2 regions of the Rothia sp. HMSC071F11 genome follow, and region 2 is predicted to be linked to the other one. Evidence: predicted binding sites of a transcription regulator. Region 2 holds the regulator's gene; the other holds the start of a gene.

Region 1 (10,694 bases), on a different contig from region 2:
GACCCCCGTGCTATCGAGTGGCGCCGTGTTATCGACATGAACGACCGCTCCCTGCGCAACATCGTAGTCGGTCTGGGTGAGCGTATTGATGGCGTGCCCCGACAGACCGGGTTTGATATTACCAGTGCCTCTGAAATCATGGTGATTCTTTCGCTGGCAACCTCCTTTGAGGACCTGCGCAAACGTTTGGCAAAGATTGTTATCGGTCTGAACTACGATGGTGAGGCAGTCACCGCCGCCGATTTGAAGGCTGACGGCGCAATGGCTGTTATTCTGGCGGATGCCATTAACCCCAACCTGCTTCAGACTCTCGAACATACCCCGGCACTTATTCACGCGGGCCCCTTCGGAAACATCGCTACCGGTAACTCATCAGTTGTCGCTGACTACGTTGGCTTGGAATACTCCGACTACGTGATTACTGAGGCAGGCTTCGGGGCAGATATGGGTGCTGAGCGTTTCTTCAACGTCAAATGCCGCATCTCAGGGCTGAAGCCTGATGCTGCTGTGCTGGTTGTCACCGTACGTTCTCTCAAGTCGCACTCGGGGTTGTACAAGATCGTGCCGGGCAAGCCGCTGCCTGAAGGCATGCTTGAAGAGAACCCTGCCGACGTTGAAGCAGGGGCTACTAACCTGAAGAAGCACATTGAGATTGTGCGTGACTTCGGTGTGCAGCCGGTGGTAGCTATTAACGCGTTCCCCACCGATTTCGATTCTGAGCATGAAGCTATTCGCCGTATTGCCGAAGAGGCTGGCGCTCGCGTGGCTATCCATCATGGTGTCGCTGAGGGCGGCAAAGGCACGGTTGACCTGGCAAATGTGGTTGCTGAGGCCTGCGACGACGTTTCGAACTTGGAGTACACCTACGATCTTGAGGATTCTCTCGAAACTAAGCTTGAGAAGGTTGCCACTAAGGTTTACGGGGCAGACGGTATCTCGATTGCTCCCGCTGCTGCCAAGCAGCTTAAGCGTTTTGCTGATTTGGGATACTCGCAACTGCCGGTGGTGATTGCAAAGACCCACCTGTCGATCTCTTCTGATGCTTCCCTCAAGGGTGCACCTACCGGTTGGACTTTGCCTGTGCGCGAGGTTCGTCTTGCCGCAGGTGCCGGTTATGTTTACGCTATTTGCGGCACGATGCGCACCATGCCCGGTCTGAGCAAGAGCCCTGCTGCAGAGCGTATTGGTTTTGATGAAAACGGTACGATGATCGGTCTTTCGTAGTGGTTTCTGTGCCATATTTCGCCCATAAAAGGCGAAGGCAAGCTTGATAAGGTGCCGTGGGCATCCTCGTTATGTTGGGATGCGCACGGCACCTTTTCTGTGTCTTCGTGGGCTGTACCGAGGGGTAGTTTTTACCGATTTCGTGTGTGTTGCGAAAAACCATTCAAACAGACCAATTGATGTATAGAATCCGCATGATTACGCGGGTTTAACAATACTGTTATTTAGGGGTGTACCTTGAAAAATGGCTGTATGACGCGGAACTTCCAGAAAAAAGTTTTAGTGATTTATGCCATATAAAAATCAATAAAATCTCGATTGGTATTTAAATGCCCTGCTTTCATGCGGGGTAAAAATAACAGAATGGTTACAAATATGCGCTCAGCTTATCTAAGGTGTTTGGGGAGCAAAAACCATGTAGAAAACCGACCCAAAAGTAGGCTAAACTTGAGTTATCAAGTGATCGAAGGTTTCATGAATTGTCCTCGAGTTGCTTGTGTTTGAGTGAGTGATAGATACCCCCGGGTGTCATAAAACGACCGCGCTATGGTAGCGCGGTCGTTTTGTTTAACCAGACTTGTGCTGCTAGAAAGCCTACAGGATGTACTGGGCTACCAGCCCCGTGAACCCCATTCTTCAAGGTGTGGACGCTCGGTGCCTAATGTTGTGGAACGCCCGTGGCCCGGAAGCACAATCGCTTCATCATCAAAGTTTCCAAAGAGTTTTTCAAGAACGTTTGAGAAAAGTTCGCCAAACTGCGCGGGAGAATCGGTCTTGCCTACGCCGCCGGGGAAGAGCGCATCGCCGGTGAAAAGCAGGGTAGCGGGGGAGCCATCTTCCCATGTGGTCTGCACAGAATATACGATGGATCCGGGAGTATGCCCGGGAACGGAAATAGCGCGCACCTGCAGCTCTGTATCGTAAAAATCAAAAACTTCGCCGCCGTTTAACTCGTTTTCAATCGTGAAATTTTCTTGCGCATGAATGGCCTCGGTGTCTGCGGATCCTGCATAAGTAATGGCACCGGTGAGAGATTCAAGCTCGCGCAGAGCACGAATGTGGTCCCAGTGCCCATGGGTGACCATAATGCCCGTCACGCCAAGAGCACGGCGGGGGATGGGCTCGAAATCTTCTTCAGATTCGAGAATGCGCACTCTGCGGTCGTTTTCTTCTGTAAGGGCTAGGTTTGGGCAGTCCTGCATGATTGCCTCAAGCGTGAAGGTATACAGTGCTTCCGCATCATAAGCGGGATCGATCAGCATTTGCTCACCAGTATGGCGAATCGTGATCAGGTAGACGCTGTTATCCATGTCTGAGACGCTTAGGGCACGTACCGTAAATTCCGGATTTTCGAAGATAAGAGTTGATTCGGGATAAGTAGCCATATATCCAGTGTACTGATGCGGTGTATATCCCGTTTCTAGTGGCAGGGATAAGGGGGCAACGGGAACAAGTCGCCAGGAAAAAGTTCGCCACGAGTCAAACCTGCATCATAAAGCATGCTATCCCCGCCGAAAGAGCGTAGAATGTAGATTCGAAGATAGACGAAAGGATTTTCGATGCCTCCCCGCGCTGGATCAGCAACCACCCCTTTGCAGTCAAAAGACTTGAGCAGCATTCGTGTGCAGGGTGCTCGCGAAAACAACCTCAAGAACGTTGATCTTACGATTCCACGTGACGCAATGGTAGTTTTTACGGGTCTATCGGGATCGGGTAAATCTTCACTTGCTTTTGACACCATCTTCGCAGAGGGACAGCGCAGGTACGTTGAATCACTATCTTCCTACGCGCGTATGTTCCTTGGGCAGGTAGATAAGCCTGATGTTGATTTTATTGAGGGGCTATCGCCAGCGGTCTCTATCGACCAGAAATCTACTTCAAAAAACCCGCGGTCGACGGTAGGCACCATCACCGAGATTTACGATTATATGCGCCTGCTGTGGGCCCGTGTAGGACGTGCGCACTGCCCAGTGTGCGGTGAAGAAATTACCAAGCAAACCCCGCAGCAGATTGTCGATGCACTGCTGGAATACCCCGAGCGTACGCGTTTGCAGGTTCTTGCCCCCGTGGTATCAGCTCGCAAAGGTGAGTTTGTTGATCTGTTCAAAGACCTGGTGACACAGGGCTATTCGCGTGCCCGGGTGGACGGAAAAACAGTTCAACTTTCGGATCCTCCTAAACTAGCGAAACAATACAAACACACCATTGACGTTGTGGTAGATCGCATCGTAATCAAGGAGAGCATCCACCAGCGACTGACCGATTCCGTGGAGACCGCACTCAGACTAGCCGACGGCCGCTTGCTCATCGAATTCGTAGATGTACAGGCAGATTCACCCGAACGTACTCGAACATTTAGTGAAAACCTTGCCTGCCCCAACAATCACCCCCTGCAGGTGGACACTATTGAGCCACGTGCCTTCTCCTTCAACTCGCCCTTTGGCGCATGCCAGGCTTGCGATGGTATTGGTTCCAGGCTTGAAGTTGATGAGGATCTTTTAGTACCCAACCCAGATATGACTCTGGGTGAAGGCGCTATTGCTCCGTGGTCGCAGGGAAAATCTACCACCGAGTATTGGCTGCGTCTTCTTGCAGGTCTCGGCGAAGAACTCGGATTTGACCTTAACACTCCGTGGAAAGATCTTCCTGCCAAGGTTCGCAAAGCAATTCTGGAGGGCAAAGATTTTAAAGTTGAGGTCTCGTACCGCAACCGTTTTGGACGCGAACGCCGCTATACCTCCGGGTTTGAGGGTGTTAAAGCCAATATCATGCGTAAACATCAAGAAACTGAATCTGATTTTGCGCGTGATCGCTACGAACAATATATGCGTCAAGTTGCATGCCCGGTATGTCACGGTGCGCGGCTTAACCCTACTATTCTCAGCGTCAAAATTGAGGGTAAATCCATTGCGGATGTAACCGCTATGCCGCTTCGTGCCGCCTTAGATTTTATGCGCGCCCTAAAGCTGACCCCTCGCGAGGCTAAGATCGCCGACCAGGTTCTCAAGGAACTAGATGCACGCCTGCAATTCCTCTTGGACGTAGGACTCGATTACCTGACGTTATCACGCTCTGCTGGCACGCTTTCGGGCGGGGAGGCCCAGCGCATACGACTGGCAACCCAGATTGGTTCCGGGCTCGTTGGTGTGCTTTATGTGTTGGATGAGCCCTCTATAGGTTTGCACCAGCGCGACAACCGACGTCTAATCGATACCTTGACAAAGCTACGTGATATGGGAAATACCCTCATCGTAGTGGAACATGACGAAGACACGATGCGGGAAGCCGACTGGATTGTCGATGTTGGTCCAGGTGCGGGCGAACACGGCGGTGAAATCGTCCATTCGGGCACTTACAAGGAACTTTTGTCCAATAAAAAGTCGATAACCGGTGATTATATGGCGGGTCGGCGCTCTATTGAAGTTCCAAAGAAACGCCGCCCACATGACCGTAAACGTGTGTTAAAGGTCTATGGAGCTCGCGAGAACAACCTCAAAAATGTTGATGTTACCTTCCCCCTAGGTGTTTTTACCGCGATCACAGGCGTATCGGGATCGGGTAAATCAACCCTCGTGAACGATATTCTCTATACCTCACTGGCGAATAAACTCAACGGTGCAAAACAGGTTCCAGGACGGCACAAGAAGGTAGACGGTCTGGAACATCTGGATAAGGTTATTCACGTTGACCAATCGCCTATTGGGCGTACCCCGCGGTCAAATCCCGCGACGTACACCGGTGTATTCGACCATATTCGTAAGCTCTTTGCCGAGACGAATGAGGCTAAAGTGCGCGGATATACGCCCGGGCGGTTCTCGTTCAACGTTAAAGGCGGTCGATGCGAAGCATGCTCGGGTGACGGCACCCTCAAGATTGAGATGAACTTTTTGCCGGATGTTTACGTGCCTTGCGAAACCTGCCAGGGAAAACGCTATAATCGCGAAACCCTCGAAGTGCATTACAAAGGTAAGACTATTTCTGATGTGCTTGAAATGCCGGTTGAAGAAGCTGCAGAATTTTTTGCGGCCTTCACCCCGATCGCTCGGCACTTAAACACGCTGGTTGATGTGGGGCTTGGCTACATTCGTCTAGGGCAGCCCGCAACCACGCTTTCAGGTGGTGAGGCGCAGCGCGTGAAACTTGCCGCAGAGCTGCAGAAGCGTTCTAACGGTCGTTCGATCTATGTGCTTGATGAGCCTACAACGGGTCTGCATTTTGAGGATATCCGTAAGCTCTTAACTGTGCTTCAGTCTCTCGTTGATAAGGGCAATACCGTTATCACGATTGAACACAACCTTGATGTCATTAAATGTGCCGACTGGATTATTGATATGGGTCCGGAAGGTGGCGACGGCGGAGGCACCGTAATCGCCGAAGGAACGCCTGAAGACGTCGCACAGGTTGAGGAGTCTCATACCGGACGTTTCATCAAGGAACTTTTGGTGTGAGTCATATTTCAGGTAATCATCCGCGAGCGCAAATACGCGGTGCTGTAACAACTCTCGACAGAGTACGCCATATTCTTGCTGCTCAGTTAGAGGCAGATTTCTGTTTACCTGCGGGAGCTATCTCTCAAGCACAGAATCTGGGTGCTGAGGTCCTGAGCGCACTGCAGCTTCCAACGGAAGAGATGAGCGCATCCCGCCGCCGCAACGCTGATACCTGGGAACTTCGGGTAGGTAACTATCTGGGCGTGGGGTTGCTTTGCGCAAAGTATCCCCGGGTTTTGAAAACGGCCACTGAGTATATGCGTGGGGATCTCTCAAATTGGCTGGGCGATTATGCACCGTTACGCCAGCTGAATGAACTCTTGACCCCTTACAGCCAGCAGGTGAGCGGAACAAGCGTATATTACACGCCTTCACGCAACCTGCTTGAATCTGTGGTTCCGCCGGATGCTCCGGCGCAAGAGGTTAAATGTGCGGTACCCGGAATCGGTATGATGCGCCGGGTAGACAGCGGCGTTCTTCGAGAATCCTTACGGCAACATATTTGCGGTCTTCGCACGGTGACGAAAGTACCGAACGCTTCGGCAGATGCTTTAGAGGCAGATGAAGATGATACGGCGGTTTCGGAATTCTCGGTGCGAATAGAGCTCCTTCACCCCGAGCAGTACGAGCGTTTTCGTGGCGATCCACGGTATTCGAACGCTTTAGGGTTTAGCAAACGTCGCCCCGATATTACGGTCCTTGCAGCATTTGACCCTGACGCCGCCACTGCTTTGGCAGATCCTTTAGCAATGGCGGGTGCAAGTGACGATTCGCCACTGATGCGTCAAATTGGTATTGATGTGCTGCCACAGGTGCGACAACGCGGGCTTGCTGCGCGTCTTGTATATGAACTTTCCCGAATGGTTCTTGCCGATGGGCGTGTTCCATTTTATGGAACCAGTCCTTCACATGTGCTCTCACAGCGTGTGGCTTTGGCAGCCGGATTCATCCCTACATGGTGGGAGTTTGTCTCAACGAGCATGCACGATATGCCGCTCGATGAAGTATCGTAAGGTTCGTAAATTTTTGGTGAGAGTCAGAGAATTTCAGTGAGCGCGCACAACACAGGATTGGTCTTTCGAAAACTTACCCGAAGACCAACCTCGCATTTCTCACAAGATTTACTAGGAGTTCTCAAGCTCCGCACCGTTAGATGTGATCACTCGACGGTACCAATCAAAAGACTTCTTACGGTAACGGGAGAGTGACCCCGAGCCGTCGTCATGACGATCTACATAGACGAAACCGTAGCGTTTCGACATCTGCGCTGTAGACGCCGAAACCATGTCGATACAGCCCCACGTAGTGTAACCGAGTAGCTGCACGCCATCGGCAATAGCTTCGCGCACCTGTTCCAGGTGTGCCCGCAGATAATCGATACGGTAATCGTCGATCACGGTCATTTCACCATCGACCTCAACAAGTTCGTCGCGTGCGCCTAAGCCGTTCTCGACGATGAAGAGCGGTTTCTGCCAGCGGTCCCAGTACTGGTTGAGTACAATACGCAGCCCAACAGGATCGATCTGCCATCCCCATTCGGAAGCGGTCAATGTTGGGTTAGATACTCCACCGAGAATATTCCCTTCGTTGCTTTCGCTGCGGCTTGGGTCGCTGCTGGCACAGGTGGACATGTAGTAGCTGAACGAGACAAAATCGACTGTATTTTTGAGGTCTTCCCGATCTCGTTCGGTAATGTTGAGCTCGATACCTTTTTCGTGGAGTATGCGTAGGAAATATCCGGGATAGGTTCCACGAACGTGCACGTCGCCAAAGGCAAAGTTAGCGTGTTCGGCGTGTAGGGCGGCGAGCGCATCCTGGGGTGATGGTGTGAGCGGATAGGTTGGCATTGCTAAAATCATGCAGCCAATCTGGGCTTGAGGTGCGAGCTCGCGGGCAGCACGGGTAGCGCGCGCTGAGGCGACAAGCTCATGATGAATTGCTTGGTAGAGGTCTTGCTCACTCAGCTGTTCTTTGGGGGTGTTAATACCGCCAGACATAAACGGTAGATGCAGTACCGAATTGATTTCATTGAAAGTGAGCCAGTATTTTACCCGGTGGCCGTAGCGTTCAAAGAGTACCCGGCAGTATCGTTCGTAGAAGTCGATAAGATCGCGGCTTACCCAGCCGTTGTATTGTTCTGCAAGGTAGAGCGGTGTTTCGTAGTGGCTGATAGCGATAAGCGGTTCGATGCCGTATTTTTCAAGTTCATCAAGCACACGGTCGTAGAAGGCGAGACCTTCCTCATTCGGTTCTGTTTCATCACCGTTTGGGAAGACACGTGACCAAGCGATGGAGAACCGGAATACTTTGAACCCCATTTCCGCAAGGAGAGCGATGTCTTCGGGGTAGCGGTGGTAGAAATCGGTGCCCTCAAGTTTGAGGTTATCGGGCGTGGGCGCGGCACTTCGTGGGTTCAGCCCTCCGTGAGGAAGCACATCCTGAATACTAGGACCCTTACCGTCTTCATCCCAGGCACCTTCACATTGGTTGGCTGCGGAAGCGCCGCCCCATAGAAAATTTGGGGGAAACGCGCCGTGCAGGTGGGGTTTGATGATGGGCAGCGATTGGGTGTCATGCGTGAAATGCTGGTCTTGATGCATGGGACTCTCCCGTAGATGGCGGACAGTTAATGCTTAGATGGGGAATACGTATATGGCGGATAGAACACATCGCCGTTGTTTTACAACAACCCTAACAGTTTTAGCGCATATTCTTGCAGGGATGCGCAGTAAGATTACGGAAGATGGCTTAAGTTTCAGCGCTAGAACCTTGGTGCATCGCTTTGCTGCGCCACGCTGTATCGAGTGCTTATGGGTGTGGGCAGCATGCAGAATGTCGGCAGAAATAAAAAGCTCCGGGCACTGTATCTTAGAAAAAGATTCAGCGCCCGGAGATTATTGGGCTGAATAGAATCGGAAGAGCTTAGCGAGCGCTCACTAGGGAGTAGCGTATCCGAGAGCGAATAGCCACGCGGTGCCCACAGCACCCCAAATAATAATATTTACGAGCGAAGACAGGAAGCCCAGCTTGAACCATTCGCCCACACTGAAATACCCCGATCCGTAGTACACCCCTGCCGGTCCAGAGGCATAGTGAGTGATACCGCCGATAAGGTTGCCGGTAAAGCCGAGGAAAAGTGCGGCGAACATTGGGGGAGTACCCGCCGAAATTGCTGCCCCCAGGAACACAGCATAGAGGGCGACAATCTGCGCGGTGTTAGAAGCAAACATGTAGTGAATGTAGAAGTACACCAGAATCAGAATGCCAAAGGCGAGCGGCCAGGACATACCCGCAACGCTGTGTGCAGCGCGGTCACCTACCCAATCAACAACCTTGAGCTTCTTGAGCTGATCCGCCATGCCCACAAGCACCGCGAAAAAAATGAGGGTGGACCAAGCGCTGGAGTTATTCGCCATATCTTTCCAGGTGAGCACTTTAGTCACAAGAAGAATTGCGATGCCGAAGAAGGCTGCACTGGTCGCGCTAATACCCCAGGATGTGCCGCCAATCCATAGGGCTAACAGCAGTACGAAGGTACCGAGCATAATCCATTCCGACACGCTTAAGGGGCCCATCTCGGCAAGCTCTTTGCGTGCATGGTCGGGAGCATCAGGGGTGTGCTTGATAGTCGGCGGGTATACCTTCGAGATAAACCAAGGCATAACAGCAAGGGCAATCAGGCCGGGAGCTAACGCGGCAAGCGCCCAGGTGCCCCAGTCCAGATGCAGTCCTTTTTCTTGAGCAAATTTTTGAGCCAGCGGGTTACCAGCCATTGCTGTCACGAACATTGCGGCAGTGATGGTATTGACCTGCGCCTCAGTCATGAGCAGATAAGAGCCCAGCTTGCGGCGTTTCTCGGGGGTCTCGTTGGTAGAGCCATTCACCTCAGCAAGAGAGCGAATAATTGGGTAAATCACGCCACCCGCGCGAGCCGTATTTGAAGGAGTCGCCGGTGCAAGCACGAGGTCTGTGATCGCCATGCCGTAAGAAAGCCCGAGGGAAGACTTACCGAGCATGCGCACAAACAATAGGGCGATGCGTTTTCCTAACCCGGTAATGAGGAACCCATCGGCGATAAAGAACGCGGCAACAATAATCCAGATTGAGTCGTTGCCGAAGCCTTTAAGCGCTTCTTCTTTAGCGTTCATGGTACCGGTGATCATTGCAGCGCCGAGACCAATAAGCGCCACTGATGGGGTCGGCAGCGGCTGGAAGATAAGACCTAGGATAGTACCGGCAAAGATAGCGAGCATATGCATTCCACGTGGTTCCACCCCCGGGGGTACGGGAATAAACCAGATGGCTACAGTAACCGCGAGAATCACCGCAACTTTGACGATGAGAGCAGTATTAGCCTGCTTGGGTTTTTCGGGAGGTTGCGATTGCTCATTGCGAGCGGTGGCATCGGGTTCGGATGTCGAGGACGATTGGCTCATGTCCGTACTCCTTTGAAACGAAACTTGATAGGCGCACACGTGCAGTGTGCATACGGTTTCGTCAGCGTTCTTATGCTGTGAATGTGTTGGTATCTGATGGTTTATGTGGGAATACCCTTCAGACGTTTTAAGTTTACGTCTAGAATCACCTTTCAGAAAAGGGTTTGCCCGCAAAAACACAGGGCTTCCTTGGTTTCCCTTACTTTCGCTGAACAGTCGGGAATGATGCGCCAACCCGGTAGAATAAAATCCGTGGAAATCCTTCGTGAACAAGGCCCAAAATCCGGTGAACTCCTAATGCACCACGACGATACCGTGGCAATGCTGCGCGAGGTCGCAGCGGGAAAACGCCCCGCAACCCTGCGCATCTATCAGCCGAACCCTACCGTCGCCTTCGGCCGTCGCGATGAGCTCAATCCAGGATTTACCGCCGCCGCCCAGGCGTGCCGTGATCTCGGATACGACATACTCGTGCGTAAAGTAGGCGGTCACGCGGCCGCCTACCACACCGGCTGCCTCGTCATCGATCATTTTCAGCCCGCCG
Region 2 (10,694 bases):
GCGGGCGCGCCAAGAAGCATATGAAGCCGATCTTGTGATTACTAATCATGCGCTGCTTGCCATCAACGCTTTTGAAGGCTTAGGTGTACTTCCCGAACACGATATCGCTATTATTGACGAGGCGCATGAGCTCGCAGACCGCGTGACCGGCGCGGTGACGGATTCTCTTTCTGCTTCCTTAATTAGGCGTGCTGCTCGCGATATCCGCAAGAACTCCAAAGCAGACTCCAGCGCGCTTGAACAAGCCGCCGGTTCTTTAGAAACCGCATGTGAAGGTGTTTCTGAGGGCTTGATAGAAAGGCTCGAAGGGCGACTTCTGAACGCGCTCGCGGCTGTAGCCGATGCCGCACGGGCGGCGCTTTCCGACTCTAAGAGTGACAATAAAGAGGCGGATGCCGGGCTTCAGATGGCTCGTTCACGTGTCTCTGAGGTACACGATGCCGCAACGCGCATGCTGGAGTCTGCCGAACACCGCGAAGTGCTGTGGCTATCTCGCCAGGGTAATTGGGAAAACGGACGATATACGGCGGCATCCGATCAGGATCCCGCCACACTCCACGTTGCTCCTTTGAACATCGGAAGCCGTTTGCGTGAGGGGCTTTTTGAGGACCGTACCGTTATTCTTACGAGTGCAACCCTTACCGTGGGCGAATCCTTCGATGCGGTAGCAGGTGCCCTAGGGTTAGCGGGGCCGCAAGCTCCGCGCTGGGAAGGTCTTGATGTAGGCTCTCCTTTTGATTATCCACGGCAGGGAATTCTGTACGTGGCTTCCGACTTGCCCAAACCGAGCTTTGGCGTGAATCCTCAGCAGCTCGAACGATTACGCGAATTATGTGAAGCTTCTGGTGGTGGGGCTCTGGGGTTATTCTCATCGAAGCGAGGTGCCGAGCAAGCGGCTGAATATGTACGTCAGCACACGGATTTGAATATTCTCTTGCAGGGAGAGTCTTCGTTGCGGGCTCTTGTCGAGGAGTTTACTGAAGATATAAATGCTTGTCTTTTCGGCACCATGAGCCTTTGGCAGGGAGTAGATGTTCCCGGAGACTCCTGTCGTCTGGTACTGATGGACCGTATACCGTTCCCGCGCCCAGACGATCCACTCGCTCAAGCGCGTACCCGTGCCGTGGCAGAAAAAGGCGGGAATGGGTTTATGGCTGTTTCGGCATATCATGCGGCAATCCGCATGTCTCAGGGAGCAGGGCGATTGATACGTTCCGTCCACGATCGCGGGGTAGTGGCGATCCTTGACTCTAGGCTGGCGACTCAGCGATACAGTGGGTACCTGATGCGGGCGATGCCTAACCTTTGGACCACCCAGGATAAGAATGTTGTTTTGGGTGCTTTAGAACGGCTTTACCAGAGTATTGACTAAAAGCAATAAGATACGCGGGCTTAATGCACGTTGTATTCCGGTACTGGTGCCGAGACATAAACGTAGCGAAGCGTCCATAGATGTAATGTGAGAAAGGGAGGGTACCGTTCAACGGTGCCCTCCCTGATGTATTGTGCGCTTATGGCTGCCTATAGTAATTAGTTAGTCTATCGGGGAAACTCGGATACGGTTCCCATCTAGATCACTTGCTACGAAAGTCATCCCAAATACATCACGATGGGGCTCTTCCAATATGACAACCCCTTGTTCCACCCAGGCTTGGTACTGCGTGAGGATTTCTGCATCGGAACCCTTGAGATTTATACATACCTCAGACGTACGTGTTGAAGTTTCATGAAGAGTATTGCTTGCTCCGGTCCACAACGCTAGCGAGACTCCCGGCGCTAAATCCATGGTGACATAGCGTGGCGAGGTAAAACTGACCTCAAGATTTAAAATGCTCGTATAGAAGGACACTGAGGCCTCGATATCCGATACATAGACAATAAAAACGATCTCACGGTCAATCATTGTGCTGTTGTTCCTTCTGGACATGAGACGGTTGAATACGCAGGAACGGAACCTCTAGCGCGTGTCTTTTGAGAAAAACGCGCGCAGTTCAGAAGATCCCTGTTAGATGCTTCGCAGAACAGAAACTACTTTACCCATCACCGTGGCGCGGTCGCCGAGTATGGGCTCATATTGGGAATTTCGGGGGAGCAGCCAGGTATGACCATCTACTTGGCGGAATACTTTGACGGTCGCTTCGTCGTCAAGAAGAGCCGCAACAATGTCTCCATTATCAGCGGTGTGTTGTTCACGCACAACAACCCAGTCACCGTCGCATATGGCGGCGTCAATCATAGAATCCCCTTTGACGCGAAGCATGAAGAGCTTCCCGCTGCCCACGAGCTGGCGGGGGAGAGAGAGAACATCCTCAACGGATTGCTCAGCCGTAATAGGCCCACCAGCAGCAATGCGACCTACGAGGGGCACGGGAACCATATCCTCATCGCTCACCTCAAATGTAGGCAGCTCCGGAAAATGGGCTGAAGTGCCCTCATGCTCTAGATCGTCAAGAATCTCAATGGCACGCGGTAGTTTTGGATCGCGGCGAATATACCCCATCTTCTCAAGACGACCGAGCTGATGAGTCACCGAAGAAAGCGAAGCCAACCCAACGATATCGCCAATCTGACGCATCGAAGGGGGATATCCCTTCTGCTCGATTTCTGTACGAATCGCATCCAAAATTTTCTGCTGACGCGGAGTCAGCGGAGGGCGCTGAGCTTCGGGTGTCATGCGGAGCCTTCTTTCTAACTATTTACGCACGCCATGGTTCCTAGAGTATTGACTGGATCCAGGTAAGCATAACGATGAACCGTCTCGTTCTCAGTCTAAAGCATCAGAGAGAAAACTTCAAACAAATATTCTATGAACCTCGAATATAATCGAAGAAATATTTAGTAACTTTCTACTAGACTATCGAAACTAGATTCGATATAGTTGGTGTCTACGGAAGACATATTCGATAAAAGTTGAGGTCTTTCGGTGAAATGTTCTAGTTCAGGCTCTTGCTATGCAGGGATTATCGGTCTTCGAAATACTTCGGTATTTCTAGAGCATCTTGAGAGAATCCGAAAGCAAAATATGTGCTTTCTGCAGGAATATGAACTCATACCAACCGCATTATGAGCATTGAGAATGGTGTGTAACGGCGAGGATATGAACTTGTCACACACCAGAGGAAAGGAAAATACTATGGCAACGGCTGCTTCTTCCTCCCGGATTCCGGCGGGGTTAACCGTCATTCACCCGGCTCGTGTTCGTCAGGGCTCTTATCGAGCACGTACACACTATGCTTCACCGAGCCGTTCCCGTGTGCCTCATCCTCATCCTCGACTGACTTTTCCTCAAGTACAAGCTGTATACGAGACTTCATTCTCAGCTGCACCACAGAAAGTGAACGTCACATCTTCCTCTCAGACTCAGCAGAGCGTAACCGGTAAAACATCAAGCGGACAGCGGCGGGTTCCAGAAAAACTTAAAGGTGTGTCGGTGGTTAATAAGCGCAATCCCTCATTTTTCACACGTGCTATGCATTGCTCTAGGGCTCTGAAAAATTGGGTTTTTGGCATTCCGCTGATAACGCTGGCGGCCCTTGTCGTTCTTGGGGCGATCATTCTTATATCGCCGCATACAGCAAACGCTGGAAATAATTCTCAAGGCGCAGGAACCCGGTACGTGACCGTTCAATCTGGAGATACGCTCTGGGATATTGCACAAGAGGTAGACCCGAAGACTGATCCACGCGACACCATGGTGCAGATCAGTAAACTTAATGATCTGCAGGGTTCAACTGTCAAAGTCGGGCAGCGTCTAGAAGTCCCAAATGTGCGATAGCAGCCATAGTTGCTATCTAGAAAACGTGACTGGATGTGCGCTTATTATAACTATTCCGCATTCTTTGCTCTCATGACTAATTTGCGACTGGTGGCTTTGAAGGGACCTGTATCGCGTAAGGCCCTTTTATGGACATATGGTGCTCAATACAGGCGATATAACATGCGGTATGCGATGATAGCGTGAGATTAGGGGCAGAAACCTTGGAGTTTGTACCCTAGAGATACATGACATTTGTATGCTCGCCCGGTTGTTCGTCTGGAATCCGGTGGGAGCGGAACTAAGGAGTCTCTATGCCCACACGTCCCACAGTAGCTATACTTGGCGAATTTGGCACATATGGCGAGCTCCAGCAAGCGTGCGAGCGCGTCGGTGCCCAAGCGTTCGTTACCACAGATCTCGATTCTCTACGAGACGCTGATGGTACGGTGATTGCTGGCCATAAGAAATCTCTCGAAACATACGAGGCTGTGCGGAAACTCCACGGTGATCGGGTGCTTGGCAGGCGCGTTGCAGGCGGCCGTCCTGTCCTTGTTGCGGGGGCTGGTTTTGGGATGTTATTTGAAGTTATCCGAACCGTGAACCCAGAGCTTGGAGACCTTGATATTTCTGCACTAGGAGAGTGGCCGGGTGCTGCACAAGATCTAGCCACCGCTGGGGCTCATCCAGGATGCTATAGGGTTGAGGCCGCTGTGTCCAGTAAATTTTTACAGGATCTTCCTGAACCCCTAAATTTCAAAGCAGAGGATGGCGTGTTTACCTGGGATTTTGACCAGAGTATAGACTATATGGAGCCGCCTGCTGTCAGTTGGACTGATGCAGATCCGCGTTATATTGCAGCTGTCGAGAATGGTCCTCTCACAGCAATTCAATTTTGTCCGGTAGCTTCGGGTGCTGCAGGTGAAGAATTTCTTCGCCGCTGGGTTGCGCATCTTCCCGTCATGAACCGTTTGTAGCATCATAAATTTTACGAAAAACTGCGAAGGAGCATCACATGTCACCTCTATACTCCGGACTTATTCTTATGACTGTTGGGGCATTCTTTGCCGGTGGGGGTATATCTTTCCGTAAACAGGGCATATCTCTTGGCGCGCAGATTGTGCTGTGGATTATTGCTTTAGCCCTCTTCGGCTACGGAGCATATGTAACTTTCGTATACGGGTCACAGGGATAAGAATATGGGTACTCTAGAACTTCTTCCCGCAGTCGATATTGCTCAGGGGCGTGCAGTGCGTCCCGTAGGCGGTCGCCTCTCCCAACAGAGTGAGGGTACAGATCCGGTGGAAGCGGCTCTATCGTGGCGCCGCGCGGGGGCACGATGGATTCATCTTGTTGATCTGGATTTGGCGTTTGGCCGTGGTAACAACATTCGCACCCTTCGCAAGGTTATTGATCGAGTTCGTGCGATAGCTCAGAATCCTATAAAAATACAGGTCAGTGGCGGTGTTAAAGATGAACGTTCTTTGGAAATCGCCTTGAGTCTTGAACCCGATCGCATCAACGTGACGTCGGCGGCGCTGCAGCATCCGGCATGGTTAGAGAAAACACTAGGGCACTATGGTGAGCGGATAGCTCTGGGTTTGGATGCTCGCAATGGAACCGTTGTAGCACGTGGGACCGAATGGTGTGGCGATTCCGTGCATAACACAGTGCGATGGCTGCAAACTGCGGGAGCATGCCGATATATTGTGACAGATGTAAGCCGAGATGGTGCTCTCTCAGGGCCTGGGCTACAGCTGCTTCGTGAAGTTCTCAGTCTCACTGAGCATCCCGTTGTGGCTTCGGGAGGTGTTGCTTCACTGGAAGATATTCGCACTCTTCGTGCGCTGACGAATCAGGGCTTGGAAGGTCTTGTCCTAGGGAAGGCACTGTACGTCGGCAATTTTACTTTTGAAGAGGCTCTTAAGGCGGCTAATGATGATGCCTCATAACCCACAAGAACAACGGAATCTGTCTGAACCCCAAAAGCGTGCAGTTGCACAGCGCGCGTTGCCGGAGCATATTGCGGCTCAATTGCGCAGCGCTGGGAGGCAAACTGATACTGGCGGACAGCCCTGGAAAGGGAGGAACCTGGGAGAGGGAACGTCACAAACCCATCAATACTATGGAGACGATGGTTTGACAAACCCAGATTTAGTCCGGGTTCTGACCTCTTTTGAAGCTGATGAAGTTGATGAGGCAGCAGTTGTTGAAGCGTTGAGTGAAGTGCGAATATTTGCTCCGATTGTTGCTCAGCTTTCACAAGCTCATATAACCCATGATGGTCTGGTATCTGATAAAGAAGCTGATATGGCATTAGTTAGCTTGCAGGCTCCAGATGGTCGAAAAGCTCTTCCTGTTTTTACGAGTGTTGATGCTTTGACGCAGTGGCATCCGCAAGCTCGCCCGGTTGCGGCCTCTATGCGTAAAACGGCATTGAGTGCTGTGGAAGATGATAACCAACTCATCGTTGTGAATCCTGGTCAGAACCTCACCTTTGTGGTACGTCGCCCCGCTGTTTGGTCTTTGGCGCAGGGGAAACCGTGGATCCCTTCGTATCTCAGCGACGAGGTACTAAATGAACTAAAGCGCCTTATCTCTACACAACCCGCTTTGGTGGATGTTCAATGCGATGTTGGTGACGGCGTACAGGCACGCACAGGCACGGGAAAGATCCTAAGGGGCGGAGGACCTGGTCCTGAGCTTGCGATTAAACTTGCTGTTCTTCCCGGACTCACCCGCGAACAGCTCAATATGGTAATTCAGGATTTTCAGCGGAGTCTGGCGAGCAGCGACCTTATGTCACAGGCGGTTGATTCTGTGCAAATTAAGCTTCTTTCTGCTTCATAGATTTGTGTAGTCTCAGTTGATGATGTCTTGGTGAACTTTAGAGAGTGTGAGATTCTAGAACCATGAGTAATATGACGAATAGTTTTCAATTTGGCGCATCATCAAATGAATCTGTACCTGTACACGGCGGTACAGAGCTAACTGATGAACAAATGCATGCCGTTAGTGAACAGATGCGGGATATTGCCGATGTGCCAGCCGTTGAGATTATCGGTGCTGCGGCTGTCCATCTCATGAGCGCTGCAGCCGTCAAATGCGGTCTGGCTGCCGAAGATAATGCTGCGGAGTTACAGGACTTGGATGAAGCACGCAAACTTATTACTGCATTGGCGGGGTTTGTGACGGCGGCGGCGCCGGAAATTGGTTCGCAGCATGCCGCCCCGCTGCGTGATGGGCTGCGGACGTTACAGCTGGCGTTTCGGGAAGCATCGTCAATCCCAGATGAGCCGGGGCAAGGGCCTGGCGAGAAATTTACCGGTCCTGTGTACTAATTCTGCGTGCTGAAGTACCTTGAACGATCCGTGAATGTAAATCTTCATATGTTCGCTACACAGGTTTTCAGATAAGATTTTGCCTTGTGCGGGGTAGCGTAATGCGCATAATCGTAGCTGCCCCTCACGGCAGGTTTACTGGGCTGACTGACCGGCTTCACAGGGATAAAACGGGAATATGACGAAGAAGGTTATCGTTCTTGGCATTTTCTTGTGAATTAGCTGTAAACCCGGTAGACTAATGTACTGTTTGCAAGTGGAGTCTACTCCCACCCGCATCCGCCCGCATATGGTGTGAGGCAGACGGGTTAGATAACCGAATTTTCGGTATTCGATGTGTGCCTTCGCTTGTAAACGGCGAGGGCTTTTTTAGTGCTCGCCACGGATAATATTCACGGGGAAACCCACAGAGCACAGGAGCTACTCATTAGCGAACCACGCATAAACGATCGTATCCGCGTTCCGGAGGTCCGACTTGTTGGCCCCGGTGGCGAGCAGGTAGGCGTTGTTCCTCTTAAAGATGCCTTGCGTCTTGCTGAGGATGCCGAACTCGACCTTGTCGAGGTTGCCCCGAACGCGAAACCGCCCGTTTGTAAGCTCATGGACTACGGTAAGTACAAGTACGAAGCTGCGGTCAAGGCTCGTGAATCCCGCAAGAAACAGGTTAACGCCGTTCTGAAGGAAATCCGTTTCCGTCTGAAGATTGATACCCATGACTATGAAACCAAGGTTGGGCACGCTCGTCGTTTCTTGACCGGTGGGGATAAAGTCAAGGCCATGATTCAGTTCCGAGGTCGTGAACAGCAGCGCCCCGAGATGGGTGTGCGTCTGCTTGAGCGTTTGGCAGAAGAACTGGCTGAGGTGAGCACCATTGAGTCTCGTCCTCGTCAGGATGGACGCAACATGGTGATGGTTCTGGCACCGCTTCGCGGTAAAGCAGAAGTGCGCCGTGGACAGAACTCAGGCAACCGCAAGGGTCGCGAGCGTCTCGACACGACTACGGCGAAGCCCGTTAGTAACTCATTGGCAGATGCTATGCCTGCCGAGTTGAAAGCTCAGGCTTCAGCCGAGTAATAGAGCCGAAACACAGCTTGGGGGCGCCCCTCGTGGAGGTGGCGTCCTTGAACTTTGAGTTTGGCACGGCGGGTTAATCCCCGATCGTAATTCGTCCTTGGGGGAGGGCACTCTTCCCCCTCAAGCTACTCCGCTCGCGCGGGGATGAATGTAAGGAGAACGGCAGCTATGCCGAAGCAGAAGACCCACTCTGGTGCTAAGAAGCGCTTCAAGCTCACCGGTAGCGGCAAGGTTAAGCGCCAGCAGGCGAACCGCCGCCACTACCTGGAGCACAAGTCATCTCGTCTGACCCGTCGTCTGGCATCCGACCAGATTGTTACTGGTGGCCAGGCAAAGGTTGTTAAGAAGATGCTGGGTAAGTAAGCTACGCTTACAATTCGCCTAGAGAAGCGGGAAAATCCGCATCACAGACCAAGACTCGCTCCTGCACGGTATAACATGATGGCCGTTCAGGACATAAGACGAAGGAGACACACGTGGCACGTGTGAAGCGCGCGGTTAACGCGCACAAGAAGCGCCGTACTATTCTCGATCGTGCATCCGGTTACCGCGGTCAGCGTTCGCGCCTGTACCGTAAGGCTAAGGAACAGGTCACCCACTCGCTCGTATACAGTTACGACCACCGTCGTAAGAAGAAGGGCGATTTCCGTCGCCTCTGGATTCAGCGTATTAACGCTGCATCCCGTGCACAGGGGTTGACCTACAACCGTTTCATTCAGGGCCTTAAGGCTGCCGGTGTTGAGGTTGATCGCCGTATGCTGGCTGAGCTCGCTGTGAACGAGCCAGCAGCTTTCAATGCTCTGGTTGAGATCGCTAAGAAAAACCTACCTGAGGATACCTCGGCTCCTAAAGCATAACTGAGAGCCAGGTAGTACCTGCAGCAGTGCGGGTATTAAAGCGTAAACGGTCGCCGTGTCTCATGACGGCGACCGTTTTCTTACTGATATAGAAAATCCCGTAAATGCAGCCCCACTTCAGCGTGTGCGGGGGAGCGCATCGGTTACCTGTTTGCCTGTACCCTTAAAGGGTGAATCTTCTAGAACGCATAAGTTCCCCAACCGTGATGTCGAATCCGCATGCTGATCGTGTACGTGACATCGCCAAACTGAGCACTCGTCGTGGGCGTGCCAAGAAAAAACAGTTCATGGTCGAAGGACCCCAAGCCGTGCGTGAGGCACTGAAAGCGCATCTGCAATCACCGGTGTTAGACGCCGTATACGTTACGGAAAGCGCCTATGAGCGTCACCCCGATATTGCTGAACTTCTGGAACAAGCGCACGGTACCCCTACACCTGAGGAAGGCCGCCGTGTCTTTATGCGTGTCGTGACCGATGAAGTCTTGGCGGCTATGGCGGATTCCGTAACCCCGCAAGGTATTATTGCCATTTCGTTCATGGTGGATACTTCGTTCTCTGTCTTATGGGGTGAAAACGCTCTCAACCCTAAACTTATCGCTGTACTATCCAGGATTCAGGACCCTGGGAATGCGGGTACTATTCTGCGTGTGGCGGATGCGGCAGGGGCCGATCTCGTTATCACCACGAAGGGGTCGGTTGATCTTTATAACCCCAAGACAGTACGTTCAACGGCAGGTTCTCTCTTTCACGTTCCCATTATTCAAGGTGTTGAGCTGGAAGAATTTGCCGAGGATGTAAAATCTCAGGGAACCGTTGTGCTTGCCGCCGATGGGTACGGTACTGTAAATCTTCAAGATCTTATTGACCACGCGGCAGTTCTTCGCGCAGGTTTTAGCGATGAGACCCCGGCGGGGGTAAAAGGTGCGTTTGACCTTTCTCGTCCTACTATGTGGCTTTTTGGAAATGAAGCTCAAGGGCTTAGTGCTGAGGAGAAATCTGCGGCTACGATGCGCATTGCAGTTCCAGTGTACGGCGCTGCTGAATCGCTGAATGTGGGTACTGCTGCAGCGATATGCCTCTATGCTTCGGCAATGGCACAACACCAGACTCGATAGCTTCCAGATCTATTGGCTCACTAAAATAAGAACTTTTGAAACACAGACATGTATTGGAGAAAGAATGTCCGCTCATTCTGGTCACACCGGATCAGGCGCAATTTTTGCGGCTTTAGGCGCAAACCTAGGCATTGCGGTTCTTAAGTTTATTGCCTACCTTCTGACCCGTTCATCTTCAATGTTGGCCGAGGCTATTCACTCGGTGGCAGACTCGGGTAACCAGTTACTTCTGCTGGTAGGCGGCAAAGTAGCGCAAAAAGAAGCAGACGAAGAGCACCCTTTTGGTTACGGGCGTAACCGCTATATCTATGCCTTCATCGTATCTATTATTATCTTCGCGCTTGGCGGCCTCTTCGCGCTCTATGAAGGGTACGAAAAATGGCATGACCCGCACGGAATTACGGAATGGCAGTGGGTACCGGTTGCGGTGCTTGTAGGTTCTATTCTCCTGGAAGGTAACTCATTCCGCGTTGCTATTAAAGAATCGCGCGAGATGAAAGGACAGCAGAGCTGGCTTCGTTTCTTACGTACCTCAAAGAATCCGGAGCTTCCG

Evidence for each region. Region 2 encodes LexA, which represses DNA repair genes until DNA is damaged. Its sites were predicted from a motif close to TCGAACANNTGTTCGA; they were not measured.
Region 1: uvrA (excinuclease ABC subunit UvrA) is a predicted target of LexA. The motif match lies at 2,747-2,762, and genes of this name have one in related genera.

What each region holds. Positions count from the first base shown of each region.
Region 1 covers NZ_KV795756.1:390,798-401,491, forward strand. The annotation lists gene HMPREF2554_RS06135 (formate--tetrahydrofolate ligase) at 1-1,224, shown strand, start outside; gene HMPREF2554_RS06140 (MBL fold metallo-hydrolase) at 1,836-2,609, opposite strand; gene uvrA (excinuclease ABC subunit UvrA) at 2,784-5,672, shown strand; gene HMPREF2554_RS06150 (GNAT family N-acetyltransferase) at 5,669-6,727, shown strand; gene HMPREF2554_RS06155 (glycoside hydrolase family 1 protein) at 6,839-8,314, opposite strand; gene HMPREF2554_RS06160 (anion permease) at 8,651-10,150, opposite strand; gene HMPREF2554_RS06165 (lipoate--protein ligase family protein) at 10,403-10,694, shown strand, end outside.
Region 2 covers NZ_KV795730.1:18,908-29,601, reverse strand. The annotation lists gene HMPREF2554_RS01135 (ATP-dependent DNA helicase) at 1-1,372, shown strand, start outside; gene HMPREF2554_RS01130 (VOC family protein) at 1,535-1,903, opposite strand; gene lexA (transcriptional repressor LexA) at 2,006-2,674, opposite strand; gene HMPREF2554_RS01120 (LysM peptidoglycan-binding domain-containing protein) at 3,134-3,775, shown strand; gene HMPREF2554_RS01115 (imidazole glycerol phosphate synthase subunit HisH) at 4,069-4,731, shown strand; gene HMPREF2554_RS01110 (hypothetical protein) at 4,770-4,949, shown strand; gene HMPREF2554_RS01105 (HisA/HisF-related TIM barrel protein) at 4,954-5,706, shown strand; gene HMPREF2554_RS01100 (SseB family protein) at 5,894-6,604, shown strand; gene HMPREF2554_RS01095 (DUF1844 domain-containing protein) at 6,676-7,095, shown strand; gene infC (translation initiation factor IF-3) at 7,468-8,169, shown strand; gene rpmI (50S ribosomal protein L35) at 8,338-8,532, shown strand; gene rplT (50S ribosomal protein L20) at 8,646-9,026, shown strand; gene HMPREF2554_RS01075 (TrmH family RNA methyltransferase) at 9,197-10,141, shown strand; gene HMPREF2554_RS01070 (cation diffusion facilitator family transporter) at 10,206-10,694, shown strand, end outside.